DNA from 2 places in the Streptomyces sp. NPDC050856 genome. Region 2 is predicted to be linked to the other one. Evidence: riboswitches for the same ligand, from Rfam matches in the RefSeq annotation. Region 2 holds a riboswitch; the other holds the start of a gene.
The links. Region 2 has a riboswitch for S-adenosylmethionine ahead of thrC (threonine synthase). Riboswitches for the same ligand answer to the same signal wherever they lie in the genome.
Positions count from the first base shown of each region.

Region 1: linked by a shared signal. The riboswitch ahead of AB0H53_RS17480 (aminotransferase class V-fold PLP-dependent enzyme) and the one ahead of thrC (threonine synthase) in region 2 are both predicted to bind S-adenosylmethionine.

Region 1 is NZ_JBFAGV010000017.1:53,871-67,968, reverse strand. Features, by position in the region: gene AB0H53_RS17510 (NlpC/P60 family protein) at 1-134, opposite strand, end outside; gene AB0H53_RS17505 (NYN domain-containing protein) at 483-1,847, opposite strand; gene AB0H53_RS17500 (hypothetical protein) at 1,901-2,143, opposite strand; gene AB0H53_RS17495 (rhomboid family intramembrane serine protease) at 2,269-2,967, shown strand; gene AB0H53_RS17490 (Lrp/AsnC ligand binding domain-containing protein) at 2,964-3,245, shown strand; partial or broken gene AB0H53_RS17485 (glycerate kinase) at 3,302-3,583, shown strand; gene AB0H53_RS17480 (aminotransferase class V-fold PLP-dependent enzyme) at 3,580-4,971, opposite strand; SAM riboswitch class IV at 5,143-5,260, opposite strand; gene trpD (anthranilate phosphoribosyltransferase) at 5,448-6,512, opposite strand; gene AB0H53_RS17470 (cytochrome bc complex cytochrome b subunit) at 6,643-8,274, opposite strand; gene AB0H53_RS17465 (Rieske 2Fe-2S domain-containing protein) at 8,271-9,320, opposite strand; gene AB0H53_RS17460 (c-type cytochrome) at 9,317-10,126, opposite strand; gene AB0H53_RS17455 (heme-copper oxidase subunit III) at 10,193-10,813, opposite strand; gene AB0H53_RS17450 (hypothetical protein) at 10,991-11,392, shown strand; gene AB0H53_RS17445 (Ig-like domain-containing protein) at 11,436-12,689, opposite strand; gene AB0H53_RS17440 (cytochrome c oxidase subunit 4) at 12,800-13,198, opposite strand; gene ctaD (cytochrome c oxidase subunit I) at 13,195-14,098, opposite strand, start outside.
Region 2 is NZ_JBFAGV010000013.1:53,076-67,173, reverse strand. Features, by position in the region: gene AB0H53_RS14695 (DUF3263 domain-containing protein) at 1-32, shown strand, start outside; gene otsB (trehalose-phosphatase) at 78-926, shown strand; gene AB0H53_RS14685 (hypothetical protein) at 1,051-1,413, opposite strand; gene AB0H53_RS14680 (trehalose-6-phosphate synthase) at 1,531-2,907, opposite strand; gene AB0H53_RS14675 (glucosyl-3-phosphoglycerate synthase) at 2,953-3,927, opposite strand; SAM riboswitch class I at 4,041-4,184, shown strand; gene thrC (threonine synthase) at 4,178-5,488, shown strand; gene AB0H53_RS14665 (MoaD/ThiS family protein) at 5,586-5,861, shown strand; gene AB0H53_RS14660 (cold-shock protein) at 6,270-6,476, shown strand; gene groL (chaperonin GroEL) at 6,754-8,376, shown strand; gene AB0H53_RS14650 (hypothetical protein) at 8,548-8,721, shown strand; gene AB0H53_RS14645 (hypothetical protein) at 9,957-10,172, shown strand; gene AB0H53_RS14640 (hypothetical protein) at 10,169-10,375, shown strand; gene AB0H53_RS14635 (PTS transporter subunit EIIC) at 10,527-12,020, opposite strand; gene murQ (N-acetylmuramic acid 6-phosphate etherase) at 12,091-13,011, opposite strand; gene AB0H53_RS14625 (MurR/RpiR family transcriptional regulator) at 13,026-13,940, opposite strand; gene AB0H53_RS14620 (hypothetical protein) at 14,079-14,098, shown strand, end outside.

The DNA.
Region 1 (14,098 bases), on a different contig from region 2:
TTGACCTCGCTCTTGCTCGGCTTCGGGTCGGCCTGAGCGGTCTGGGAGGTGAGCGCGACGGCCGCGGCGGCGGTCGCGGTGAGCACGGTCACGCGAGCGCGGCTCGGCTGCTTGGGACGACGGTGGGACGCCACGAAGGCGAGCTCCTTCTTCCTCAGCCGCCTACCGGGCTGTGGGGACCGGTGGCCCCGGCTCCGCGCGTCACATCCGGCCCCCGTGTGGGGGCACCTCCCGCGCGACGCCACGGGCAAGGGTCCGAACTGCACGGAATAGGCGGTTCCTTCGCTGCCGCCCCGGATGGGCGATCAACTGCGCGAAGGGTCGAGGCCTAAACCTAGTGACCATCTTGAGATCAGTTCAAATCCTCATGCGAAAAATCTCGCGCGGACGTCATTTTCCTCGTCGGCGTTCCACGCTGGGTCATGGGCACTTGACGTTGGGTTCCCCGAGCCGGTGCCGAATCCGGGCATCACGCCCGAGAGTTACGAGACGCGCGAAAGGCGCTTCAGCAGCAATGCGGACGCGACGGGCCTGGCGCCCGACTTCGCGACCCCGTCGGCGACCTCACGGTCGGTGGAGACCACCACCACCGGCCGGCCCGGCGGCTCCGCCCGCACCAACTGGCGGATCAGCTCGTCGGCGGTCACGCCGGGCTTGGAGAACAGCACCCGCACCCCGCGCGGCGGCGCCAGCAGCACGGGCGCCGCCAGCTCCGCGCCGTCGAAGACACAGGTGACCTCGGCGCCCGTCCGGGCCGCCAGCGACGACAGGCCGCCCAGCAGCCGGAGCCGCTGCTTCTCCAGCGGCATCGTCGGATAGCCGGTCTTGGTGACGTTGTAGCCGTCCACCAGCAGATGCACCTGGGGCAGCGCGAGCAGCTGGTCGAGGAGCGCCGGGTCGGTCTCGGACAGCGCCCGGGCCGCGATGTCCTTGGGCGACATCCGGCCCGGCTCGACCGCCTCGACGGTGTCCGCCGGGTGCAGGGACGCGGGCGGCAGCGCCAGCTCGCGGCGCAGGCCCTGGGCCGACTCCAGCACGGTGTCCAGCAGCAGCCGCAGCCGCATGTCCTCCACCGAGCGGCCCTCCCTGGCCGCCCGGCGGCTCGCCTCCAGGGCGGCCTCCGTCTCGCCGAGGCGGGCCTTGAGGCGGCGCGACTCGCTCTCGGCCGCGGAGACCCGGGCGGCGGCCTCGGCCCTGATCGTGTCGATGTCGGCCTGCGTACGGCGCAGCGCCGCGTCGCCGCGCTTGACGTCGCTCTGGGCGCTGCGCAGCTTGCGCTGAAGCGATTCCGCGTCCTTGCGGGCCGCCTCCAACTCGGCGCGCAGCCGCTCGGTCTCGGTACGCGTCTGCGCGCGGGCCTCGGCGAGCTCGGCCCGCAGCCGCTCCACCTCGCGCCGGCCGGCCTCGTCGGCGCGCTCGGCGTCCACGCGCTGGGCCTCCTCGCCGGCCGCGGCGACCAGCTTGACCCAGCCCGGCGGGCGCAGGACGTAGGCGGCCGCGGCGACGTCGAGCGGGTCGGCGGCGGCGGGCGGCGAGCCGGCCTCCAGGGCGGCGGCCAGCTCGGGCTGGGCCTCCTTGAACCGTTCGCCGATCCGCTGCCGGAAAACCGGGTCGCCCTCCAGCGCGGCGGCCATCGCGTTGCCCGCGAACTTGGCCCGGCGGGTCGGGGTGAACCGGGCGTACTGCCGCAACTGGGCGGGCAGTTCCCCGACGGTCAGCCCACCGAAGGCGTCCGAGACGAGGGCGACGACCCTGCGCCGTACCCCCTCGGGCAGCGGGCGGTCGAGCGCCTCGCCGGCGTCACCGGCCGCACCGGCCGGCTCAGCGCCGCTCGCGGGCTGCTCCACGTCCGTCACCCCACTACCCGTCTACCGTCCGTCGTCCCGGCGGGCCGCTCCCTTCAGGAAGCGGCGTCCGGCCTGTCCACCAGCTCGATCTGGTCCACCGCGTTGCACCAGCGGCAGCGCACCGACTCGATGGTCTCACTGACCACCTCGCGCTCCTCGACCTTGGGCTCACCGGCCAGGTCGAGGTGGACGTACTCGACGACCTTGGAGGAACGGGTCACGTCGAACCGCGTCAGGTTCCCGCAGAGCGTGCAGCGCCAGCGGGTCCGGGCGGTCGGCAGGGGAACCGTCGTCATCGTGCCGTCCTCTTTCCTCCACGGGTCGTGCGCCTCGTGTGCCCGTAACCCTACGGCCTCGCGGGTACCCCGTGTCGCGGCGAGGCACCCTGTCCGGCTCGGTGCCCGTACGTCATGATCTGTCCATGGTCGACTGGCGGGGACCGGCGGTGACGTACGGCGTGATCGGCGCGTGCTGTGTGATCTTCCTGATCAGCCCGGTGTCGGGGCTGAACCCGCGGTACGGCACCGGCGACGCGCTGCTCGCCGCCCAGAGCGGGTACTTCCGGCACTGGGGCGTCATCCCCGCCGAACTGCTCAGCGGCTCCCCAAACGCGCTGCTCACCCCGCTCACCGCCCTCTTCGTGAGCGGCAGTTGGCTGCATCTGCTCGGCAACATGCTCTTCCTCTACGTCTTCGGGGCGATGGCCGAGGAGCGGATGGGGCACACCGAGTTCGCCCTCTTCTACGTCGGCTGCGGCTGCCTCGCCCTGATCGCGTACGCGGCGGCGCACGCGACGTCCGAACAGACCCTGGTCGGGGCGTCGGGGGCGATCTCCGGGGTGCTCGGCGCGTTCCTCTTCCTCTTCCCCAAGGCCCGGGTCACCAGCCTGTTCCCGTTCCTGTTCTTCCTGCCGCTGCGGTTCCCCGCCTGGATCGTGCTGGTCTTCTGGTTCGTCCTGCAGTGGCTCGCCGCCCGGAACGCCGGCACCGGGCCGGGCGTCGCGTACCTGGCCCACGTGGTGGGCTTCGCCCTGGGCTTCCTCTACGCCTGGGGACGGTTCCGGCGGGGGACTAGAGTGAAGGTCCAGCCAGCGGCCACCGAGGGAGAAGGACAGCCGTGATCAGCGCGATCGTGCTCATCAAGACCAGCGTGGACCGCATCCCGGAGATCGCGGAGTCGATCGCCGCCCTGGACAGCGTCAGCGAGGTCTTCTCCGTCACCGGTACGTACGACCTGATCGCCATGGTGCGGGTGGCCCGGCACGACGACCTGGCGGACGTCATCCCCGGCCGGATCAGCAAGATCCCGGGCGTCCTGGGGACGGACACGCACGTGGCGTTCCGCACGTACTCCCAGCACGACCTGGACGCGGCGTTCGCGATCGGCCTCGACGCGTAACGCCGGCCCCGGCCCGCGACCGGCCCTCCGGACGGACCCGGCCGGCACGCGCCGACCCGGTGATCACCGGGTGGGGTGCCCCGGACGGCCGGACGCCGCGCGGCGAGGTCCCCGGTACGGTCGCGCGCCGCGCCCGGCAGGCGGGCGTCCCGGTCCTCCCCCTCGCGGGGACCCCGGGCGGCGGCGCGGACCTGGCGGGTCCGGACGCCTACGAGTCGATCACGCCCGGCCCGCTGCCACTGCCTGAGCGCCCGGAGCGTGCACCCGGTCCAGGGCCCGGCTCCCGGACCCGGGTCCGCCCCGGGCGGAAAGGGCCCGGCTCCCTGGGGGCCTCCTAGCCGCGGTCGGGCACGCAGCGCCCGTCCTCCGTACGGTAGTTCCAGCGAGCCCCGTCCCGGACCAGTTCCCGCACGGCCCGGACGAACCGCTCGACGTGCTCGTCCGGCGTCCCCGCCCCGAAGCTGACCCGGATGGCGTTGAGCGCGGCGGGCCCCCCGTCCGGGGCGCCGCACTCACCCACACCCCCGGGGTCGCCGCCGAGCAGGGTGCGCACCAGCGGGTGGGCGCAGAACAGCCCGTCCCGCACCCCGATCCCGTACTCGGCGGACAGCGCCGCCGCGAAGTGCGAGCTGTTCCAGCCCTCGACGACGAAGGAGATGACCCCGACGCGCGGGGCGTCGTCGCCGAACAGCGACAGCACCCGCACTTCGGGCACCCCGGCCAGGCCCGCGCGGACCGTGGCGATCAGCTCCCGCTCGCGGGCCACCAGCCGGTCGAACCCGGCCTCGGTCAGCGCCTTGCAGGCGGAGGCGATCGCGTACACGCCGATGACGTTGGGCGAACCGGCCTCGTGGCGGGCCGCGGTGGTGTGCCACTCCACGTCCACCCCGCCGTCGGCGCGCCGTGCGACCTGCCGGGAGGCACCGCCGCCGGCCAGGTACGGCTCGGCGTCCTGGAGCCAGTCGGCCCGTCCGGCGAGGACGCCGGAGCCGAACGGCGCGTAGAGCTTGTGCCCGGAGAAGGCGACCCAGTCGACGTCCAGGTCGCGCACCGAGACGGGGTGGTGCGGGGCGAGCTGCGCGGCGTCCAGCACGATCCGCGCGCCGTGCGCGTGGGCGGTGGCGGCGAGTTCGCGCACCGGCCACAGCTCGCCGGTCACGTTGGAGGCGCCGGTGACGCAGACCAGGGCGGGGCCGTGGCCGTCGCGGCCGGCCAGTGCCCGCTCCAGGGTGTCGACGGCCTGTGCCGGTGTGCGGGGCGCGTCCAGGTAGGTCACGCGCGCGTCCCTCCCCCCGCGCCCGGTGGCGCCGGGGGACGACACCCAGGGCAGCAGCGCGGCGTGGTGCTCGGTCTCGAAGACGAAGACCTGGCAGCCGGCCGGCAGGGTGGCGGCCAGCAGGTTCAGCGAGTCGGTGGTGGACCGGGTGAACACCACCTGGTCGTCCGGGCGGCAGTCGAGGAACTCCGCCACGGCCGCGCGGCTGTTCTCGAACAGGTCGGTGGAGAGCTGCGAGAGGTACCCGGCGCCGCGGTGCACGCTGCCGTAGTACGGCGCGTAGGCGGCCACGTCGTCCCACACCCGCTGGAGCGCGGGCGCGCTCGCCGCGTAGTCGAGCGCGGCGTAGGTGACCTCTCCCCCGGTCACCAGCGGCACGGTGACGTCTCGCCCCAGAACGGGCAGAGGGGCACATACGGACTGGTCGGCGGCAACACTGGAAACGGACACGGCGAACTCCCGTACAAGGCAGGCGAAACCGTCGCGTCAACGCGTCACGGCATGGCGGACGCGGCGTCGACGGAAGGAAAAGGGGGCGCGAAAAAGGGGCTTGTCAGCCCTATCGCATTCGCTTGCTCACGAGACTGCTCCCTTGAGGACCAGGACCCCAGGGTCTGCAGGGGTCCGCGCTTGCCGCGGACCTCGCTGCCCACGGCCTGGTCTTCACCCGGGGCACCCCGCCACGGACGGAGGGTTGCCGGACAGCGGGCCGGGGCCGTAGTCGCTGTCACTCATGACCTGCCGAGAAGTTATGCCAATGATCGATCCCGCGCAACCCGTGTCCGGATGACGGGACACGGCGGGGGGCCCGGCCGGAGCCGGACCCCCGCGGTCCTCGCCGGTGCGCCGGCACCACCGGAGGCCCGTGTACGCGAAGGCCCTTGAGCCGGTGCGCCCGGGCGGCCCGCGCCGGGCGGGCCGGCGGCTCAGGCGTTGCTGGCCGCGACCCAGCGCTCCAGCACGGCCAGGGCCGCCCCCGAGTCGATCGACTCGGCCGCCCTGGCCATACCCGCCCGCAACTGCTCGGCCAGCGGCGCGTCCGCGGGCTCCAGGGCCACCAGCGCCGCCGCCGAGTTGAGCAGCACGGCGTCCCGCACCGGACCGGTCTCGCCACCCAGCAGCCTGCGGGCCACATCGGCGTTGTACGACGCGTCCGCGCCCCTCAGCGCCTCCACCGGCACCGGCTCGATGCCCACGTCGCGCGGGTCGAAGGCCTCCTCGCGCACCGCCCCGTCCCGTACCACCCACACCCGGGAGGTGGCCGTGGTGGTCAGCTCGTCCAGGCCGTCGTCGCCCCGGAAGACCAGCGCCGACGAGCCGCGCTCGGCCAGCACCCCGGCGAGGATGGGCGCCATCCGCGCGTCCGCGACACCGGTCGCCTGGGCGCGCACCCGGGCGGGGTTGGTGAGCGGGCCGAGGAAGTTGAAGGTGGTGCGGATGCCCAGCTCCTTGCGGGCCGCCGCCACATGGCGCAGCGCCGGGTGGAACTTCACCGCGAAGCAGAAGGTGATGCCCGCCTCCCGGGCGACCTCCGCGACCCGCTCGGGCGTCAGCTCCAGGTTGACGCCGAGCTTCTCCAGCACGTCGGAGGCGCCGGAGGCGGACGAGGCGGCGCGGTTGCCGTGCTTGACGACCCTGGCGCCCGCACCGGCGACGACGATCGACGACATGGTGGAGATGTTGACGGTCCTGGCGCCGTCGCCACCCGTGCCGACGATGTCCACGGTCGGCCCGGGCACGTCGATCACCCTGGCGTGCGCGTACATGGTCCGGACCAGGCCGGCGATCTCCTCCACGGTCTCGCCCTTGGCCCGCAGCGCCACGGCGAACCCGGCGATCTGCGCGTTGGTGGCCTCGCCCCGCAGTATCCGCTCCATCGCCCACGCCGTGTCGTCGGCGCTCTGGTCGCGCCCCTCCAGCAGGCCGTTCAGCACCGCGGGCCAGGAGCGGCCCGCCGTGTCAGGTCCTCCAGCGGGTTGCACAGCGCTCATGGTCGCTCCTGGTGTCCATCCGTACAGGGATGAGCCCACCCTATCGACCCGCGAGGACGGCGAAGAGCCCCGTCCAGCCGATGGACGGGGCTCCCGCTGTGGCGATTCCCAGGTGTCGCGCTGCCGGCGATCAGTGGTGGCCGTGGCCGCTGCTGATCTCCTTGTACTCCTCGGCGGTGGCCTTGGGGATCTGGTTCCCGTCGCCGAAGTAGCCCTTGCTGAGCTTCGCGCGGAGCTTCTGCGAGCGCGAGAGCTTGCGCTCGACGCCGTTCTCGTCGACCGACGGGCCGATCTCGGCGGGCGTGTACTGCTCGTGCGCGGTGAGCGCGAACCGCTGGGCCTGGCTGAGCGGCTCGTGGATCTCGACGAACTCACCGTGCGGCAGCCGCTTGATGATGCCCGTCTCACGTCCGTGCAGGACCTTGTCGCGGTCCCGCCGCTGCAGGCCCAGGCAGATCCGCTTGGTGACGACGAACGCGATGACCGGTCCGACGAAGAAGGAGATCCGGACGAACCAGGTGATGGCGTTGATCGACATGTGGAAGTGGGTGGCGAAGATGTCATTGCCACCACCGACCAGCATGATCATGTAGCCGGTCACCCAGGCCACGCCCAGGGCGGTCCGGGTCGGCGCGTTGCGCGGCCGGTCCAGCAGGTGGTGCTCCCGCTTGTCGCCGGTGATCCACGACTCGATGAACGGGTAGACCGCGATCGCGGCGAGCATCAGGCCGAAGACCACCAGCGGGATGAACACGCCCAGGACCAGCGTGTGGCCCCACAGGTTGATCTCCCAGCCGGGCATCACCCGGATGAGACCCTCGGCGAAGCCCATGTACCAGTCGGGCTGGGCGCCGGTGGACACCTGGTCCGGGCGGTAGGGGCCCATGGTCCAGATCGGGTTGATGGTGAAGGCGCCGGCGATGACCGCGATGACACCGAAGACCAGGAAGAAGAAGCCTCCGGCCTTGGCCATGTAGACCGGCAGCAGCGGCATGCCGACGACGTTCTTGTTCGTCCGGCCGGGGCCGGGGAACTGCGTGTGCTTGTGGTAGAAGACCAGGATCAGGTGCGCCACCACGAGGCCGAGCATGATGCCCGGCAGCAGCAGGATGTGGATCGAGTAGAACCGGGCCACCATGTCGTGGCCGGGGAACTCCCCGCCGAACAGGAACATCGAGATGTACGTGCCGACGACCGGCATGGACAGGATCGCGCCCTGCGTGAAGCGGACACCGGTGCCGGAGAGCAGGTCGTCCGGGAGCGAGTAGCCGGTGAAGCCGGTGAACATGCCCAGGACGAGCAGCAGGAAGCCGAACAGCCAGTTGACCTCGCGCGGCTTGCGGAAGGCGCCGGTGAAGAAGACGCGCATCATGTGCACGAACATGCCGGCGAGGAAGACGACGGCCGCCCAGTGGTGGATCTGCCGGATCAGCAGACCGCCGCGGACGTCGAAGCTGATGTCCAGGGTCGAGGCGTAGGCCTCGGTCATCCGGATGCCCTGCATCGGCACGTACGAGCCGTGGTACTCGATCTCGTTCATGCTCGGGTGGAAGAACAGCGTCAGGTACACACCCGTGAGGATGATGATGATGAAGCTGTAGAGGCAGATCTCACCCAGCATGAAGGACCAGTGGTCCGGGAAGATCTTCCGCATGTTGGCCTTGGCCAGCGAGTAGATCCCCAGCCGGCCGTCGGCCCAGTCGGCGACCCGCTCGCCGGCGGGGGCCTTCCGATTACTGTCTGTTGCGGTCGTGGTGCTCATCCGCGCTCCCAGAATGCAGGGCCGACGGGCTCGGGGAAGTCGCCGAGCGCCTCGAGGAAGCCCTTGTCATTCACGCCGATCCGCAGCTGCGGAAGGGCGTGGCCGGCCGGGCCGAAGATGACGCGGGCACCGTCGGAGAGGTCGAAGGTGGACTGGTGGCACGGGCAGAGGACGTGGTGGGTCTGCTGCTCGTACAGGGAGATCGGGCAGCCCACGTGGGTGCAGATCTTGGAGAAGGCCACGATGCCGTCGTGCGACCACTCGAGCTCGCGCTTGTCCTTGATGTCCTCCGGCTGGATCCGGACGATCATCAGGGCATCCTTGGCGATCTTGTTGTTGAAGTCGTGGTCGCTCTCCTCCAGGCCCTCGGGCATGGCGAAGGTGAGCGAGCCCACGGCGACGTCCTCGGGACGCAGCGGCTCATTGGTGTTCATGTTGATGAGCTGCTTGCCCTTGGCCCACGACGTGTGGAAGAGCTTCTTCTCCGGCAGCGGGCCCAGCTCGCGCAGGAGCACCACGCCGGAGAGCGGCACCATGGCCAGCGCGCCGAACATGGTGTTGCGGATGAGCTTGCGCCGGCCGAGCGCGGACTCCTTGGCGCCCTCCGCGAAGTCGGCCATGACCTTGGCCTTGACGTCCGGCGCCGCCTCGATGGCGTGCCGGTCGTCGGCGACCTCCACGTCGGACATCAGGGTGCGGGCCCAGTGGACCGCGCCCGCGCCGATGCAGAAGAGCGCGATGCCCAGCGTCAGACCCAGCGAGAGGTTGGTCGCGCTGACGTGGCCGAGCGGCCAGACGTAGACGATCTTCTCCACCGGGAAGATCACGAACGAGGCGATGAAGGCCACCGTGGCCAGCATCGACGTCGTGAACAGCAGGGCGACCGTGCGCTCGGACCGCTTGGCGGCCCGCTCGTCGATGTCCTGGATGCGGGGCTTGTGGGGCGGCAGCCCCGGGTCGGCGAACGGGTGCTCGGCTACCGCCGTGCCGTGCGCGGTGTCCTGCTCGCTCGGCAGGCTCTCCTTGGAAAACTCTTGGCTACTCATGACTTCTTGGCCTTAGCGGTGTGGGCCGCGACCCAGACGGCGACGGCGATCAGCGAACCCAGACCGAAGATCCACCCGAACAGACCCTCGCTGACCGGGCCGAGACCACCCAGCGCGAAGCCGCCCGGGGTCGCAGTCCTGTCGTCGTTCACGGTCCGGATGTACGCGATGATGTCCTTCTTCTCCTTCTCCGGCATCGTGGTGTCGGGGAAGGACGGCATGTTCTGCGGGCCGGTCTGCATGGCCTCGTAGATGTGCTTCGGGGTCACGTCGTCGAGGCTCGGCGCCCACTTGCCGTTGGTCAGGGCACCGCCGGCGCCCGTGAAGTTGTGGCACTGGGCGCAGTTGGTGCGGAACAGGTCACCGCCGCGCGCGATGTCCGCGCCGTCGGGGCTGTACTGCTTCTCGGTCGGCGTGACCGGACCGGCGCCCAGCGAGGCGATGTACGCCGCGAGCTGGTCGATCTCGGCCTGCGTGTAGATGTTCTTCTTCTCCGGCACCTGGGCGCCCGGCTGCTGGGCCGGCATACGGCCTGTGCCGACCTGGAAGTCCACGGATGCGGAGCCGACGCCGACCAGGCTCGGGCCGTCAGTGGTGCCCTGACCGCCGGTTCCGTGGCAGCTGGCGCAGCCGACGGTGTAGAGCTTCTTGCCCTCCTCGATGGCGAGGGACTGGGCGGTCTCGTCGGCCTGTGCCTTGCCCGCGGGTGCGAACGCGGCGTACAGCCCCCCAGTGGCCGCCAGCGCGAGAAGTAGGACGACGACCGCCGCCAGCGGATGGCGTCGTCGTGCGGAGAGCTTTTTCACGGATTACCCCGGTGTCAGGATCTTCTGCGTCGATGCTTGCTGGATGTAGTCGGGTGTCGGACCCGATTACTTGATCATGTAGATCGTGGCGAAGAGGCCGATCCAGACGACATCGACGAAGTGCCAGTAGTAGGACACGACGATGGCGGCGGTTGCCTGCTCGTGGGTGAATCTCTTCGCCGCGTACGTCCGGCCGAGGACCAGCAGGAAGGCGATGAGACCGCCCGTCACGTGCAGGCCGTGGAAACCGGTCGTCAGGTAGAACACGGAGCCGTACGGGTCGGACGAGAGCGAGAGCCCCGCGTCCTTCACCAGCTCCGTGTACTCGAGGACCTGGCCTCCGATGAAGATCGCACCCATCACGAACGTGATCACGAACCAGGTGCGGAGCTTCTTCACGTCACCGCGCTCGGCGGCGAAGACGCCGAGCTGGCAGGTGAGCGAGGAAAGCACCAGGATCGTGGTGTTGGTCGCCGAGAACGGGAAGTTCAGGTGATCCGCCTGCGTCTTCCAGAACTCGGCACCCGTCACCGAACGCAGGGTGAAGTACATCGCGAAGAGGGCCGCGAAGAACATCAGCTCGGAACTCAACCAGATGATGGTCCCGACGCTGGTGAGGTTCGGCCGATTGACCGACGGGTGCGCGTGCCCGGTTTCTACTGTCGTTGCTGTCGCCACGACCGACATTATGTCGGTCGCTTATCCCGCCCTCACTCCGGGGGGTGCCGTTCGGTGTGTTGGCGGGGTGTGGCCAAGCCGAACGGCCCATCGGAGCGGGCCCGCGAACCGGTGCTGACACGACGCCGGACGGAGTAGCATCCGGCGCATCGGTTCTGCCCATGCCGCCGACGTCTCGGAGGAACCATGCAGTCGAGCGCCACCGTCCTGGTCTACAGCGACAACGCCCACACCCGCGAACAGGTGCGGCTGGCGGCCGGGCGCAGGCCCGCGGCGGACGTTCCCCCGGTCGAGTACGTCGAGTGCGCGACCCTGCCCGCGGTGCTGGAGCGGCTGGCGGGTGGCGGCGTCGACGTGTGCGTGCTGGACGGCGAGGCGGCCCCGGCGGGCGGGATGGGCGTGTGCCGGCAGATCAAGGACGAGGTCTTCGACTGCCCGCCCGTGCTGCTGCTCATCGGCCGCCCGCAGGACGCCTGGCTGGCCACCTGGAGCCGCGCGGACAGCGCGGTGACCCTTCCGGTGGACCCGGTGGAGTTCCCGGACGCCCTGGCCGCCCTGCTGCGCTCCCACCTCTCCGTGGAGGCCTGACCCCCGCCCCCGGCCCCGGCGGGCGGGGCCCGGAGGCGGGGCCTCAGAAGTGGGGCCTGAGGCGGGCGAGGTCGGCGGGGCCGCCGCCCTCCCTGGTCCCGGCCAGGACGGCGCTGCCCTGCCGCCACTTGTCCCAGGGCACGTTCCAGTCGCCGAAGCCGTTGCCGAAGTGGTCCATCTCCTTGCCGGTGCTGTTGACGACGGTGACCAGGTCGCCGGGGCGGACGGTCTCGTAGAACCAGGCCGCGTTGCCGGTGGACATGCCGGTGCAGCCGTGGCTGACGTTGGCGCTGCCCTGCGAGCCCACCGACCATGGCGCGGCGTGGACGTACTCACCGCTCCAGGTGACCCTGGTGGCGTAGTACACCGGCAGGTCGTAGGAGTCGCTGCTGCCCGCGGGGATGCCGACGGTGGTGCCGCGCATCCGGACGTAGTACTCCTTGCCGAGCACCACCTTGATCCCGTTACGGGTGGAGAAGCCCGGTTTCCCGGTGGTCACCGGAATGGTGTTGATCACTTGTCCGTTGCGCTTGACGGTCATGGAGTGGGCCGACGCGTCGGTGATGGCCTCGACCCGGTCGCCGATCGTCAGCTTCAGGGGCTCGGCGGGGGCGCCGTAGAAGTCACCGGTGACCTTGACGCCCGCGAGCGTGCTGGTGGCGGTGACGGTCGCGCCGACCGGCCAGTACTCCTTGGGGCGGAAGTGCAGCTTCTTGTCGTCCACCCAGTGCCAGGCGCCCTCCACCGACGGGGTGGAGCGGACCTTCAGGGACCGCTCGACCACGGCCCGCTCGGCCCGGGACCTCACCGGCGCGCCCAGCTCCGCCGTGAGGGGCTGCCCGACGCCGTACGTGCCCGGCTCGGGGCCGAGATCCACCGTCAGGAGCTTCTTGGCCGGGGCGGTCTCGAAGGTCAGCGTACGGGCCCCAGGAGCGCCCTTGCGGTCCTCGGTGGCCACCTTGACGGTGTAGCGGGTTCCGGCGGCCAGCGGGGCCGTGGAGCGCCACCTGCCGCCGTCCGCGGAGAGCTCGCCGGCCAGGTAGCGGCCGGACGCGTCGACGGCGGTGACGTCCGTGATGCGGCTCCCCCTGCCCTTGGCGGTGACTTCGAGGGGCTTGTCGAGGGCCGCCTTGGCCCTGCCGGGCGGGGCGTTGAAGGCGACCTGGCGGGCCGCGTCGTACGGCTCGACGGAGAGCGGGTGGCCGTCGGGGCCACCGCACGCCGTCGCGCTCGCGCCGGCGGCGACGACCAGCAGGAGGCAGCTGAGGACGGTGCGGTTGCGCGGCGTGTGGCTCATAAGCACACGGTAGGAAGAGCTGTCGACCCCGGCACGCCGAATGACTGCAAACGAGGGGCCCGGCGGCCTCCGTACGGAGGTCACCGGGCCCCTCGGGGAGCGCGGTCGAGCTACTGGTTCTGGTTCTCGCCCCGGTAGTACTCGAACACCCAGCCGAACAGGCCGATGAGGATCAGCGGCAGCGAGAAGAACAGCAGCCACCAGCCCAGAGCGACACCGAGGAAGGCGAACGCGCCACCGACCGCCAGCGACAGCGGCTGCCAGCTGTGCGGGGAGAAGAAGCCCAGCTCACCGGCCTCGTCCGCGACGTCGGCCTCCTTGTCGTCCTGCGCCATGGCGTCCACCCGCCGGGCCGTGAAGGCCAGGTAGTAGCCGATCATGATCGCCAGGCCGAAGGCCAGGAACAGCGCCGTCGTACCGGCCGGCTCCTTCGACCACAGGCCGTACAGCACGGCCATGGCGAGGATGAAGAAGCTCAGCCAGATGAACATCTTGCCCTGGATCTTCACTTGCCGACCTCCTTGCCACCGAACAGCGCGGTGTCCTTCTGCCCGTCGTTCTCGAGCTGGCCGAGGGCGGCGATCTCAGGGTGGTGCAGGTCGAACGCCGGGGATTCGGACCGGATCCGCGGCAGCGTGAGGAAGTTGTGCCGCGGCGGCGGGCAGGAGGTCGCCCACTCCAGCGAACGGCCGTAACCCCATGGGTCGTCCACCTCGACCCGCTTGCCGTACTTGGCGGTCTTCCAGACGTTGTAGAAGAACGGCAGGATCGACAGGCCCAGCAGGAACGACGCGATGGTCGAGATCGTGTTCAGCAGGGTGAAGCCGTCGGCCGCGAGGTAGTCCGCGTAACGCCGCGGCATGCCCTCCGCGCCCAGCCAGTGCTGCACCAGGAACGTGCCGTGGAAGCCGATGAACAGCGTCCAGAACGTGATCTTGCCCAGCCGCTCGTCCAGCATCTTGCCGGTGAACTTCGGCCACCAGAAGTGGAACCCGGCGAACATCGCGAAGACCACGGTGCCGAAGACGACGTAGTGGAAGTGCGCGACGACGAAGTACGAGTCGGAGACGTGGAAGTCCATCGGGGGCGAGGCCAGGATGACACCGGTCAGGCCACCGAAGGTGAAGGTGACCAGGAAGCCGATCGTCCAGAGCATCGGGGTCTCGAAGGACAGCGAGCCCTTCCACATGGTGCCGATCCAGTTGAAGAACTTCACACCGGTCGGTACCGCGATCAGGAAGGTCATGAAGGAGAAGAACGGCAGCAGCACGCCACCTGTGACGTACATGTGGTGGGCCCACACCGTCACCGACAGACCGGCGATCGCGATCGTCGCGGCCACCAGGCCGATGTAACCGAACATCGGCTTACGGCTGAAGACCGGGATGATCTCCGAGACGATGCCGAAG
Region 2 (14,098 bases):
GGCTGCGGGCCGAGCGTGAGGCGCGCCGCTGACCCGGCCAGGTGTGCGAGGCCGGACCCGGGGATAGGTTCCCGTCCATGGGCAGCACCTCGAACCCCTCCATGCCGCGTCCGTCCACCCCCGCCGGCCGGGACGGCCTCGCCGCGTTCCTGGCCCGGCCCGGGAAGGCGCTGGTCGCCCTCGACTTCGACGGCACCCTCGCCGACATCGTGCCCGACCCCGAGCGGGCCAGGGCCCACCCCGGCGCCGTACCCGCGCTGGCCGCGCTCGCGCCGCGCGTCGCCTCCGTGGCCGTGATCACCGGGCGCCCGGCCGAGGTCGCCGTACGGTACGGCGGCTTCGCCGGTGTACCGGGCCTGGACCACCTGGTGGTGCTGGGCCACTACGGCGCCGAACGCTGGGACGCCGTCAGCGGTACCGTCCGGGCCGCCCCCGTCCATCCGGGCGTGGCGGCGGTACGGGCCGAACTGCCCGGTTTCCTGGAGCGCGCCGGTGCCCGGCCCGGCACCTGGATCGAGGAGAAGGGCCGCGCGGTCGCCGTCCACACCCGCCGGGCCGAGGACCCCCAGGCCGCCTTCGAGGCGCTGGTGGTCCCGCTCGGTGAGCTGGCCGCCCGTCACGGCCTGGTCCTGGAACCGGGCCGCCTGGTCCTCGAACTGCGCCCCCCGGGCATCGACAAGGGCGTGGCCCTGACCGAGTACGTCCGTGAGACCGGCGCCGAGTCGGTCGTCTTCGCCGGTGACGACCTGGGCGACCTGCCCGCCTTCGCCGCCGTGGACGAGCTCCGCGCCGACGGGGTCCCGGGACTGCTGGTGTGCAGCGGCAGCGCCGAGGTGACGGAGGTCGCCGCCCGGGCCGACCTGCTGGTACCGGGGCCGGCGGGAGTGGTGGACCTCCTCTCGGCGCTGGCGCGGGCGGCGGGCTGAGCGGGCCGGACGGACGACGGGCCGGGCGGCCGCCCAGCTCCGGCGGCCCGGGGGCCGTCCAGCTCCGGCGGCCCGGGCGGCCCGGTCCACCCATGGCGAGGGCCGCCCGGCGCGCCCGCGGTGCCTAGCTTCGGTCGGCGGAGGACCGCTTCTCGGTGCGGTGGTCGTAGTAGGCCCACACCGCGACGGCCGCGGCACCGACCACGACCAGCGCGACCTGACGGACCGTTCCCGACGTGACCAGCGCGACCGGCACCATGGCCAGCATGCCGCCGAGCAGCACCATCCGGCTGGTCAGGTACTGCTGGGGCGACTGGGGCCATTCGCGGTCGTCGAGGTCGCGCAGCGCCTCCTTCGCCGGTCGCGCCGATCCCCGGCGCCGCCGCGCGCGGTACTCCAGCGCGAAACCGACGACCACGTAGAGCGCCAGCGCCCCCAGCATCCAGCCCCACTCGGTGGCGGTGTCCGGTAAGCCTGCCAGGTACATGACTCAATCCTCCCTCTCGTCCGTCCCGGCTGCCCCGACCGGGGCCGGTTCACGCGAGCGGGCGGGAACGGGAAGGGGAACCCGCCGTTCCACCACGGCGGCGGGTCCGGGCGGGAGCTACCCGGCCGCCCGCAGCGCCTCCAGCTGGGCCAGGAACCAGCGGGCCGGCGGGAGGGCCGTGGCCGCCGCCGCCAGGCGCTTGGTGCGGTCCGCGCGCTCCGCGGCGGGCATCGTCAGGGCCTGGTGCAGCGCCGCCGCCGTACCCGTCACGTCGTAGGGGTTCACCGTCAGCGCGTCGTCGCCCAGCTCCTCGTGGGCGCCCGCCTCACGGGACAGCACCAGGGCGCAGCCCGCGTCGGAGACCACCGGGACCTCCTTGGCGACCAGGTTCATGCCGTCCCGGATCGGGTTGACCAGGGCCACGTCGGCCAGCCGGTAGGCGGCCAGCGAACGCGCGAAGTCGTCCTTGACGTGCAGCAGCACCGGCGTCCAGTCCGCCGTGCCGTACTCGGCGTTGATCTCCTCGGCCACCCGCGACACCTCGGCCGTGTACTCCCGGTACACCGCCAGGTCCTGCCGGGAGGGGTACGCGAACGCGATGTGGACCACCCGACCCCGCCACTCCGGGTGCTCCGCGAGCAGCGCGCGGTACGCCAGCAGACCGCGCACGATGTTCTTCGACAGCTCCGTGCGGTCCACCCGGATGATCGTCCGGCGGTCGCCGACCTGCTCCCGCAGCGTCGCCATCCGCTCGTCCACGTCCGCCCGCCGGGAGCGCTCACGCAGGAAGTCCGCGTCGGCGCCCAGCCCGTGCACACCGACCTCCGTGGTGCCCGTGCCGCCCACGATCCGCTCGCAGCAGCCGGTGAACGCGTCCGCCCACCGCCGGGTCAGGAAGCCCAGCCGGTCCGCCCCCAGCATCCCGCGCAGCAGTTCCTCCGCCACGTCGTCCGGCAGCATCCGGAAGTAGTCCACCGGAGCCCACGGGGTGTGCGAGAAGTGACCGATCCGCAGGTCGGGACGGAGCTCGCGCAGCATGCCCGGCGCCAGCGCCAGGTGGTAGTCCTGGACGACCACCGTCGCGCCCGGAGCCGCCTCCGCCGCCAGCGCCTCGGCGAACGCCCGGTTGTAGACGCGGTAGGCGTCCCACTGGCGCCGGAACTCCGCGTCGAAGACCGGCTCCAGCGGCGTCTGGTACAGCATGTGGTGCACGAACCAGAGCACCGAGTTCGCGATGCCGTTGTACGCGTCGTGGTGGGTGCCCGCGTCGATGTCGAGCATCCGCACGCCCGGCTCCGAGATCCCGCGCCGTACCGCCTCCCGGTCGCCGTCGCTCAGTGCCGCGCACACCCACAGCGCTCCGGCGTCCGGCCCGATCGCCGAGAGTCCCGAGACCAGGCCGCCACCGCCGCGCCGGGGGTCGAGTGTGCCGTCCTCCCCCGGTACGTAGCTGACGGGACCGCGATTGGAGGCGACGAGAATCTGGGCTGCCATGGAGACGAACCTAGCCCGTACCCGAAACGCTCAAACGTACGGCTCTCAGGCCGCCCGCCGGCGCCGCGCGTACTCGGCCACCTCCGCCATCGGCGGCCGTTCCTCGGTGTCCACGGCATGGGTGCGCGGCACGAACCCCTCCGCGCCCCGGTCGAACTGGGTCAGCCGGGGCCGCACCTGGTGCCCCCGCTCCAACCGGAGCTGCGCCGTCCGGTAGATCGCCGCCGCCATCCGCCCCAGCGCCCGGTCGTCCTGGTGCCGGTGCAGCCGCACCCCCACGTCCACCTGCGCCAGCGCGTCCAGGCCCACCAGGTCCAGCGCGTCCACCAGCAGCCCCAGCTCCACGCCGTAGCCGACCGGGAAGGGCAGCCGCTCCAGCAGCGAGCGCCGCGCCGCGTACTCACCGCCCAGCGGCTGGACGAACCCGGCCAGCCTCGGCCAGTGCAGGTTGAGCAGCGGCCGCGCCACCAGCTCGGTGACCCTCCCGCCCTGGGCCCCGGCGCCCGGCGCGCCCGCCGCCTCCGGGGAGCTCAGCGGCCGGTCGTACATCGCCTTCACGAACCGCACGTCCGGGTCGGTCAGCAGCGGACCGACGATCCCGGTGACGAAGTCCGCCGAGAACTCCCGCAGGTCGGCGTCGACGAAGCAGACGATGTCGCCACCGGTCACCAGCAGCGACCGCCACAGCACCTCGCCCTTCCCCGGCACCGCGGGTATCCGGGGCAGTATCGCGTCCCGGTGCTCCACCCGCGCCCCGGCCGCGGCGGCGACCTCGGCCGTGCGGTCCGTGGAACCGGAGTCCACGACGACCAGCTCGTCCACCAGCGGCACCGCGCCGGACATCAGTTCGCGGCGGACGACGGAGACGATCCCGCCGACCGTCGCCTCCTCGTTCAGGGCGGGGAGCACCACACTGACCGTGGTGCCGCCCGCCCGCTTGGCGGCGAGCAACCGGTCGAGCGGACGGTCCGCCACCGACCAGGACCGCCGGGCCAGCCAGCGCTCCACCTCATCCAGCACGTGATCTCCATCTCGCGGATCGGACGACCATCTCGGCCGCCCAGGGGTTCGGTTACAGTCTTGAGCAACGCGGACGGCCCTCGCATGTCGGGGTCCCGCTGACAACCACATACCGCTCATCCAGAGGGGCAGAGGGAAACGGCCCGTTGAAGCCCCGGCAACCCTCCAGTCGGCACTCGCAGATCTCGCGCGAGGCCCCGGCTAGGGAAGGTGCCAAATCCGTCTCATGGCGAAGTGCGCCATGAGGAAGATGAGGAGAAAGGGCCTCGCCTCCATGGCTGTACAGACTGTCGCCACCGCCAAGAACGTCGACCTCGGTCCCGCCGCCGCCCTCTCGTGCCGCGAATGCGGAGAGCGTTTCGAACTCGGTCCCATTTTCGCCTGTGAGCTGTGTTTCGGGCCGCTCGAAATCGCCTACGACCTGCCGGCCGGCGACCCCGAGGCCCTGCGCGCGCGGATCGAGGCGGGCCCCGCGAACATCTGGCGCTACGCCCCGCTGCTGCCCGTCCCCGCCGATGTCGCGGACAGGCCCAACCTGAACCCCGGCTGGACCAAGCTGGTCAAGGCCGACAACCTCGCCCGCGAGCTGGGCGTCGAGCCGGGCAGGCTCTTCGTCAAGGACGACTCGGGCAACCCCACCCACTCCTTCAAGGACCGGGTCGTGGCCCAGGCCCTGGAGGCCGCCCGCGCCTTCGGATTCACCACCCTGTCGTGTTCCTCCACCGGCAACCTGGCCGGCGCGGTCGGCGCCGCCGCCGCCCGGGCCGGTTTCCGCTCCTGCGTGTTCATCCCGCACGACCTGGAGCAGGGCAAGGTCGTCATGGCCGCGGTGTACGGCGGCGACCTCGTCGGCATCGAGGGCAACTACGACGACGTCAACCGCTTCTGCTCGGAGCTCATCGGCGACCCGCTCGGCGAGGGCTGGGGCTTCGTCAACGTCAACCTGCGCCCGTACTACGCCGAGGGTTCCAAGACGCTCGCGTACGAGATCTGCGAGCAGCTCGGCTGGCGGCTGCCCGACCAGCTGGTCGTCCCGATCGCGTCCGGCTCGCAGCTCACGAAGATCGACAAGGGACTCCAGGAACTCATCCGGCTCGGCCTGGTCGAGGACCGGCCGTACAAGATCTTCGGCGCCCAGGCCCAGGGCTGCTCGCCGGTGTCCACCGCCTTCAAGGCCGGCCACGACGTGGTCCGCCCGCAGAAGCCGGACACCATCGCCAAGTCGCTGGCCATCGGCAACCCGGCCGACGGCCCGTACGTCCTGGACATCGCCCGCCGCACCGGCGGCGCGGTGGAGGACGTGGACGACGAGCGGATCGTGGACGCCATCAAGCTGCTCGCCCGCACCGAGGGGATCTTCGCCGAGACGGCCGGCGGGGTGACCGTGGGTGTGACCAGGAAGCTCATCGAGAACGGTCTGCTCGACCCGGCGCTGACGACGGTCGTCCTCAACACCGGCGACGGCCTGAAGACCCTGGACGCCGTGGCCCCGACCACCGGGCCGACCGCGACGATCCGCCCCAGCCTGGACGCGTTCCGCGACGCCGGACTGGCCCACTGAGCCTCCGGCTCCCCGGCTAGCGGGCCGTCCGCCCGCCCGCCGCCGGCCGCCCGCCCACGGCCGAGTCCTGTCGAGATCACCCCGAAAGGCAGCACCCATGAGCGTCAAGGTCCGCATCCCCACCATCCTCCGCACGTACACGGGGGGCCAGGCAGAGGTCACGGCGGAGGGCGCGACCCTCGCCGAGGTCATCGAGTCGCTGGAGAAGAACCACCCCGGTATCGCCGCCCGCGTCCTGGACGACCAGGGCAAGCTGCGCCGGTTCGTGAATGTGTACGTCAATGACGACGACGTCCGCTTCGAGGGCGGCCTCGCCGCCGCCACCCCGGACGGCGCCGGCGTGTCGATCATTCCGGCGGTCGCCGGCGGCTGACGGCCCCGGCAGAACAATTGCCCCCTCCGTCCACACAAGCGGAGGGGGAAATTCTCCATGGTTGAGCGCGGTAGAGTTGGGGAAGCCGCCACCGCCGATCATGCCGCTCGCATATGAGCCCGCAGCCGGTGGCGACAAGATGCAGTCAAAGTAGCCGCACAGAATGCGCCATATCTGCGCCGCGCCCGGCCCGACTTGCCCGGGAATCCTGTGGATTCAACCGTGATTTCCGTTCACGCGCGCTCGGAATTCTCGTCCGATTGACCTGTTGCAGACGGCAGTTGGACAGATACATTCAGCGGCGGTCGACGCGTTCCGGCGCACGCTCCCACCTGTCAGGGGAGCGAGGTCTGACCCGGGTCCGCGAAGTGCGGTCCTGTGCAAGGGCCAGTAATAGGGGAGTTAGGCATGGCTCAGGGCACCGTCAAGTGGTTCAACGCGGAGAAGGGGTACGGCTTCATCGCGGTCGACGGTGGTGCGGATGTTTTCGTCCACTACAGCGCGATCCAGATGGACGGCTACCGCACCCTGGAGGAGGGGCAGCGGGTCGAGTTCGAGATCTCGCAGGGCCAGAAGGGTCCGCAGGCGGACATGGTCAAGCTCGCCGCCGGCTGACCACGGCGCGTTCGGCCACGACCGCACCAGCGGAGTCGAGGGGCCCGTATCCCGCACTGGGATACGGGCCCCTCGCGCGTGGCAGGCGCTTGCACTCTCCGGGGTCGAGTGCTAATCATTGGCGTTAGCACTCGCAGAGTGAGAGTGACAACGAAGGACCGAGTCGGTGAGGCCGACAGGCCAGGTGGGGCAAGGAACCACCAGGTGTGTGGGCCGTCCGTCGCGGGCGCCAGCGCGGTCCGGAGAAATCCACCCCAGTCCGGGAGGACCACTTCACATGGCCAAGATCATCGCGTTCGACGAGGAGGCACGGCGCGGTCTCGAGCGCGGGATGAACCAGCTCGCCGACGCCGTCAAGGTCACCCTTGGCCCCAAGGGTCGCAACGTCGTCCTCGAGAAGAAGTGGGGCGCCCCCACGATCACCAACGATGGTGTTTCCATCGCCAAGGAGATCGAGCTCGAGGACCCGTACGAGAAGATCGGCGCCGAGCTGGTCAAGGAAGTCGCCAAGAAGACGGACGACGTCGCCGGCGACGGTACGACCACCGCGACCGTTCTCGCCCAGGCGCTGGTCCGCGAGGGACTGCGCAACGTCGCCGCCGGCGCCAACCCGATGGCGCTGAAGCGCGGCATCGAGAAGGCCGTCGAGGCCGTCTCCGGCGCGCTGCTGGAGCAGGCCAAGGACGTGGAGACCAAGGAGCAGATCGCCTCCACGGCCTCCATCTCCGCCGCCGACACGCAGATCGGTGAGCTCATCGCCGAGGCGATGGACAAGGTCGGCAAGGAAGGCGTCATCACCGTCGAGGAGTCCCAGACCTTCGGTCTGGAGCTGGAGCTCACCGAGGGTATGCGCTTCGACAAGGGCTACATCTCGGCGTACTTCGCCACCGACATGGAGCGTATGGAGGCGTCGCTCGACGACCCGTACATCCTGATCGTCAACTCCAAGATCTCCTCGGTGAAGGACCTGCTCCCGCTGCTGGAGAAGGTCATGCAGTCCGGCAAGCCGCTGCTGATCATCGCCGAGGACGTCGAGGGCGAGGCCCTGTCGACCCTGGTCGTCAACAAGATCCGTGGCACCTTCAAGTCCGTCGCCGTCAAGGCCCCGGGCTTCGGCGACCGCCGCAAGGCCATGCTGAACGACATCGCCATCCTCACCGGTGGCCAGGTCATCTCCGAGGAGGTCGGCCTCAAGCTGGAGAACGCCGGCCTGGACCTGCTGGGCCGCGCCCGCAAGGTCGTCATCACCAAGGACGAGACGACCATCGTCGACGGTGCCGGTGACAGCGACCAGGTCGCGGGCCGCGTCAACCAGATCCGCGCCGAGATCGAGCAGTCCGACTCGGACTACGACCGCGAGAAGCTCCAGGAGCGTCTGGCGAAGCTGGCCGGCGGCGTCGCCGTCATCAAGGCCGGTGCCGCCACCGAGGTCGAGCTCAAGGAGCGCAAGCACCGCATCGAGGACGCGGTGCGCAACGCCAAGGCCGCCGTCGAGGAGGGCATCGTCGCCGGTGGTGGCGTGGCTCTCATCCAGGCGTCCAGCGTCTTCGAGAAGCTGGAGCTCGAGGGTGACGAGGCGACCGGCGCCAACGCCGTGAAGCTCGCCCTGGAGGCCCCGCTCAAGCAGATCGCCGTCAACGGTGGTCTCGAGGGTGGCGTCATCGTGGAGAAGGTCCGCAACCTGCCCGTCGGCCACGGCCTGAACGCCGCGACCGGTGAGTACGTGGACATGATCGCCGAGGGCATCATCGACCCGGCGAAGGTCACGCGCTCCGCGCTGCAGAACGCCGCCTCCATCGCGGCGCTGTTCCTCACCACCGAGGCCGTCATCGCCGACAAGCCGGAGAAGGCCGCCGCGGCCGCTCCGGGCGGCATGCCGGGCGGTGACATGGACTTCTGATCCTCCCGGATCGGACACGTCCTTCTCGTTCGAGACGAGACCGAGGGCGGCACCCCTTCTCCCAGGGGTGCCGCCCTCGGGCGTTGTCGCGGGGCCCGCCCGGCCGCCGTGCCGGCGGCCTCACCGGGGGCGACGGGACGCGACATGGCAGCGGTGGAACGGAGACGCGAGGTGACCGCACCCAGCGAGCCGGGCCGCTCCTCGAGCGGCGTGCCGGCCGTCGCCGTGCTCGCCCTCCGTGTGCTCGGGCCGGCCCTGGCCTCCTGTTCGGCGGAGGGGGACGGTGCCGCCGGGCGCCGCGAAGTGCCGTACCGGGACGAGGGCGACACCGGCGACCGTCAGTGAGCGGACGGGTGTCACCGTCCCCGCCGGGGCCGCCGACCGCCGGGCCGCCCATCAGCACGGGTTCCAGGACGACGGGCTGCTGATGGCCCGCGCCCTGCCCACCGCCGAGGTGGCGCCCAAGCCGGCTGCGCGCCGAGCGGGACCTCAGGACACGCGAGGAATCCCGCCGCGACCCCGCCGCCCCGGCCACGCCCTTCGCCCGCCTCGGGCTGCCCGGACCCGACACGCTGCCACGCGCTCTGGAGGGGCAGGTGTGCGCCCCCCGCGACGGGGACCTTAACGCCCCGCGGGTGGCGGTGCGCCGGCTCGGCGGTGACAGCGGCCGCGTCCACCTCAGCGCGATCGACTGAGTCCGTCCACCTCCGGGGTGACGCCCCCTCGGACCGGCGCCGCGCGGGCCTGCGCCGCGCGGGCCTGCGCGGCGTGGGCGCGGACCTCGGCGGGCGGGAGGCGGGAGCACTCCGGCAGGCGCAGGGCGGTTTGACCGGTGTGACGCGTTCCGGCGGCATCTTGGTGGTCGGACGGTTGCGGGCCAGGACGGCGGGGTGGTGGACGGGGTCGGGGAGACCGGCGGTCAGGGCGGTCAGGACGGTCTGCTCGGAGGCGCCGCGCTCGAACCACTCGCCGACGAGCGGCGCCAGCGACTCGCAGTCGGTGTGCGAGAGGCACCTCACCGGCGCGGTGCGGCTCGGCGCGGCCAGCAGGATGTACGCCCGGGAGCGCGTGGGCCGCCTCGGTGGCCGCTCATCGGGGATCTCGCCCCGCTGGAAGGCCGCCCACCAGTCGTCGTTCACTCCGCATAGTCAACTGGCGGGGTGGGTGGACGGGTTGAGTCCCCGACCCACAACCATTCCTCGGTGAGAGGGCGCGGAGCCCGGGGCTTGAGCTCCGGGGCAACCAGGGCCCGCGCGGCGCCCGGAACCACCGGGGCCACCGGCCGCGCACCGGCCCGGGACCCGAACTCCGGGGCGGTGGCGCGCACTCCTCGGCGGCCGTGCCGGATCGTGCCGGCCGGAGTCCCGTTCCCGCCGTCACCGGCCGATTCGCGGTCGGTGGCGAGGCTCTGATCCGACCATCGCCCTGGGTGACGGGACGGGATCCAGGTGGCCCGTGCGGGCGTGGCGCAACTCCCGTTAGCCAGATGGGGTTGTTGGCACGCCGACTCCGTTCAGGCGGACCGGTTGGCGACCACTCTGTGTACAGAAGGCGAATACTCAGCGTGGAGGTGGCGGGTCATGACCGTGCGATCGGCGGAGCGACTGCGGGCGGCCGAAGAGGTAGTGGCCCAGCTGAGGAGTGAGCTCGGCGAGGTCGGTGTGACCCTCCCTTCCCTGCGGGTGGACCCGGTCTCGGCCGCCGGGGAGGACGCGTACCCGCTGGTGGACCTCGGGCGGTGCAACCTCGACACGGCGCTGCGGCTGATCGCGGTGCTGCACGAGGTGCGCCGATGACCGGCGAGTACATGCTCGACGCCCGGGACGGCCGGATCGGCGAGGTCATGGGCCATGTCGGGGGCTTCGTGCAGCTACGGCCGGTCGGCGGGGGGATCGAGTGGGACTGCCCGCTCGACGCGCTGCTCCCGGCGCCGCCGGGGGACGTGCTGCGGGCGCGCGTGCGGGAGCTGAACAGACGTTGGCGTCCCTCGACCGGCTGAGGCGGGAGCGGGCGGGCGGTCCGCCGTCGCGGGTGCCCGGCCGGGCCGGGGCGGGGGGACTCCCGTACGGCTCATGGGGGTGGGGAACGCCGGTCCGGACGGGACCGGGGAGGCCGGTGCCATCGCGGCCCCCCGTTCCCCGCCGAACGGCTCACGGCCCGGCGGCGGGTGCCTTCCGGGGTGCGGGGCGGTCGGCCGGCCCGGGGGCCGGTGAGGTGGTCCGGTCGAGGCCGGCGTCCTTGCCGAAGCCGAAGAGGTACGTGGCGGCGAAGCCGGCGGCGTAGCCGGTCAGCAGGCCCCCCGCGTAGATGGCGACCGTCCGGCCGTCGAGGCCGCCGGCGCCGTCGAGCAGCGGGAACAGTGCCAGGCCGGACGGGCCGATCGCCGTCGAACCGACCGTGTCGCCCAGCATGTTGAACAGTCCGATGAACCCACCGCCGAAGGCGCCGCCCACGCACGCCGTGACGAAGGGGCGGCCGAGGGGGAGGGAGACGCCGTAGATGAGCGGTTCGCCGACGCCCAGCAGGCCGGCGGGGAGCGCGGATCTGATCGTGCGGCGGATCGAGGTGTCACGGCGCAGCCGGACGTAGACGGCCGCCGCCGCCCCCACCTGGCCCGCGCCCGCCATCGCCAGGATGGGCAGCAGGACGGTGAAGCCCTGCTGTTCGATGAGGGTGGTGTGGATCGGGATGAGGGCCTGGTGCAGGCCGAGCATGACGAGCGGGAGGAACAGGCCGCCGAGGACGAAACCGGCCGCCGCGCCGCCGTTGGCCAGCAGCCAGTCGGCGCCCACGCCGATGGCGGAGGAGACCTCGCCCGCCACGAACATCAGCCCGAAGACGGTGACCAGGCCGGCGAGGAGGACGGTGACCGTCGGCGTGACGAGCACGTCGAGCGACTCCGGCACCCAGCGGCGGCAGCCCTTCTCGACGTACACCCCCAGCAGGGCGGCGGCCAGGGCGCCCAGCACGCCGCCCTGGCCGGGGGAGAGCCGCTGGCCGAACGCCTCGATGTCCGCCACGCCCGCGTAGACGATGATCGCGGCGACCGCTCCACCGAGGACCGGCGTGCCGCCGAACTCCTTGGCGGTGTTGTGGCCGACGAAGACGGCGATCAACGCCATGAAGCCGGAGGCGATGGCGGTGAGGGCGGGAGTGAGGGAGGGCAGGACGGCGAGGTTGACGAGGAGGCCGTTGAGGCCGGCGATGATGCCGCAGCCGATGAGGGCCGGGATGAGGGGGACGAAGATGTTGGCGAGGCGGCGCAGCAGGAGCTTGACGGGGGTGGCGTTCCTGGCCTTCTGGGCCGCCTTGATGGCCGCGCCCCGGGCGGCGAGGTCGTGCGCGGTGGTGGGGGCCGCGGCCACCAGGGCCTGGAACTCGGGGGTGACCCGGGCGACCGTGCCGGGGCCCAGGACGACCTGGTACGTCTCGTCGTCCTCCACGACGCCCAGGACGGCCGGGAGGGCCCGCAGCTCCTCGTCCCGGACCAGCGCCCGGTCGAGCAGCCCGACACGGAGGCGGGTCATGCAGTGGGCGACGGAGGTGACGTTCCCGGCGCCGCCGAGGAGGGGGAGGAGCGCGGCGGCGGTGGCACGGGGCGAGGGCGGGGACGAAGGCGCGGGTGTGGGGGGAGTCCGGTGCATGGGGTGCCTTGCTGTGCGGGGGCGCCGGCCGGGGGGTGGTCGGTCCGGGGCCCGGGGCGCGGGCAGGGGGTCAGTCGGGGAGGGTCAGGGCCTTGCGGAGGTGGCCGTCCGCCTTCGCCAGGAGCGCGGCCGCCGTGGGGGCGTCCACGCCGGCCAGCAGGGTGAGGATGGCGTCCTTCACCTCGCCCCCGGTCGCCGTGAGCGCCGCCTCGATCCGGTCCTCCGGCGCGCCCGTGGCCAGGGCGACGATCCGGCGTGAGCGGGCGCGGAGCTTGTCGTTGGTGGCGCGGACGTCGACCATCAGGTTTCCGTACGTCTTGCCGAGCCGGATCATCGTGATCGTGGAGATCATGTTCAGCACCAGCTTCTGGGCCGTCCCCGCCTTCAGCCGTGTGGAGCCGGTCAGGAACTCGGGGCCGACCACCACCTCCACGCGGTGGTCCGCCGCCGCGCCCAGGGCGCTGTCCCGGTTGCAGGCCAGACCGACCGTCAGGGCGCCGACCGAGCGGGCGTACTCCACCGCGCCGAGCGCGTACGGCGTGCGGCCCGAGGCGGAGACGCCGACCACCGTGTCGTCGGCGGTCAGACCGATGGCCGAGAGATCGTGGACCGCCAGGGACGAGGAGTCCTCCGCGCCCTCGACGGCCGCCGTCAGCGCGGTGGGGCCACCCGCGATCAGGCCGACGACCTGGGAGGGGTCGGCGTTGAACGTGGGCGGGCACTCGCTGGCGTCCAGCACGCCGAGCCGCCCGGCGGTGCCGGCGCCCGCGTAGATCAGCCGGCCACCGCGCGCCATGCGCTCCGCGACGGCGTCGATCGCCGCCGCTATCCGTGGGAGCTCGCCCGCGACGGCGGCGGGGACGGACTGGTCCTCGGCGTTCATGAGGCGGGCGATCTCGGCCGTCGGGAGCTGGTCGATCTCCGCGAGTTCGGGCCGGAACGCTTCGGTGGTGAGGGTCGACAGCTCTGACTGGAGGTCCGGGGAGGTCATCGGTCGGGGCTCTTTCAACGGGTGCTGGTCCGGGGGCTGTGGCGGTGGGCGAGTGCCTCGTAGGAGGCGGCGAGCGCGGGGGCCGCCGTCTCGTACGTCCGCTGTGTGACGCCGGTGAACAGGCAGTCGACCACCAGGAGTTGGCTGGTCCGGGAGGACATCGCGGCCGGGCGCAGTTCGCTCTCGCGGGCCGTGGAGGTGGTCAGTATGTGGTCCGCGTACTGCGAGACGGGCCCGTCGGGCCGGCCGGTGATGGCGACCGTGGTGGCGCCGTGGTCGAAGGCGACGCGGAGCGGTTCTATGACGTCCCCGGTGGAGCCGGAGTGGGTGATGGCGATCGCCACGTCACCGGAGCGGAGCTGTACGGCGTTGGTGACGGCCAGGTGGGGGTCGCTGTGGGCGTGCGCCATCAGGCCGATGCGCAGCAGCTTCTGGGCGAGGTCCTGGGCGACCAGGCCCGAGGCGCCGACCCCGTAGATGTCGGTGCGGCGGGCGCCCGCCAGCGCGGTGACGGCGGCGCCGAGCTGCACGGTGTCGAGGCCGGCCGCGGTGTCGGCGAGGGTCTGCTGTTCGTCGTGGGCGAGCTTGGCGACCACGTCGGCGATCGGGTCGTCCACGGCGATGTCGGCGGTGACCGAGGGCGCCCGGCCCGACTGCTGGTGTGCGGCCAGTCCGGCGAGCGCCAGGCGCAGGTCCCGGTAGCCGGGGTAGCCGAGCAGCCGGGCGGTGCGGACCACGGTGGCCTCGCTGGTGCCGGTGAGTTCCGCCAGTCCGGTGACCGTCAGGGCGGCGCAGCCCGCCGGGTCGCCGGCCACGGCCTCGGCGACCCGCAGCATGGAGCGGGTCATCGACGGTGCGAGGGTGCGCACCTTGGCGGCCAGCGCCGCCGGCGCGGGGGCCGCGGGACCGGCGGGCACGGCGGCGGGCACGGTGGGCTGCGCGCTCCGCCGGGTGAAACTTTCCTTCACATGGTCGGTCACATCTGAAACGTATTTTCAGTGCGGTGGGCCGTCAACCCCAGTTCCGTCACTGGTGGCACAGGCGTTCCCCGGGGTGACAATGGCTCCATGGACACGCTGGACCCCAC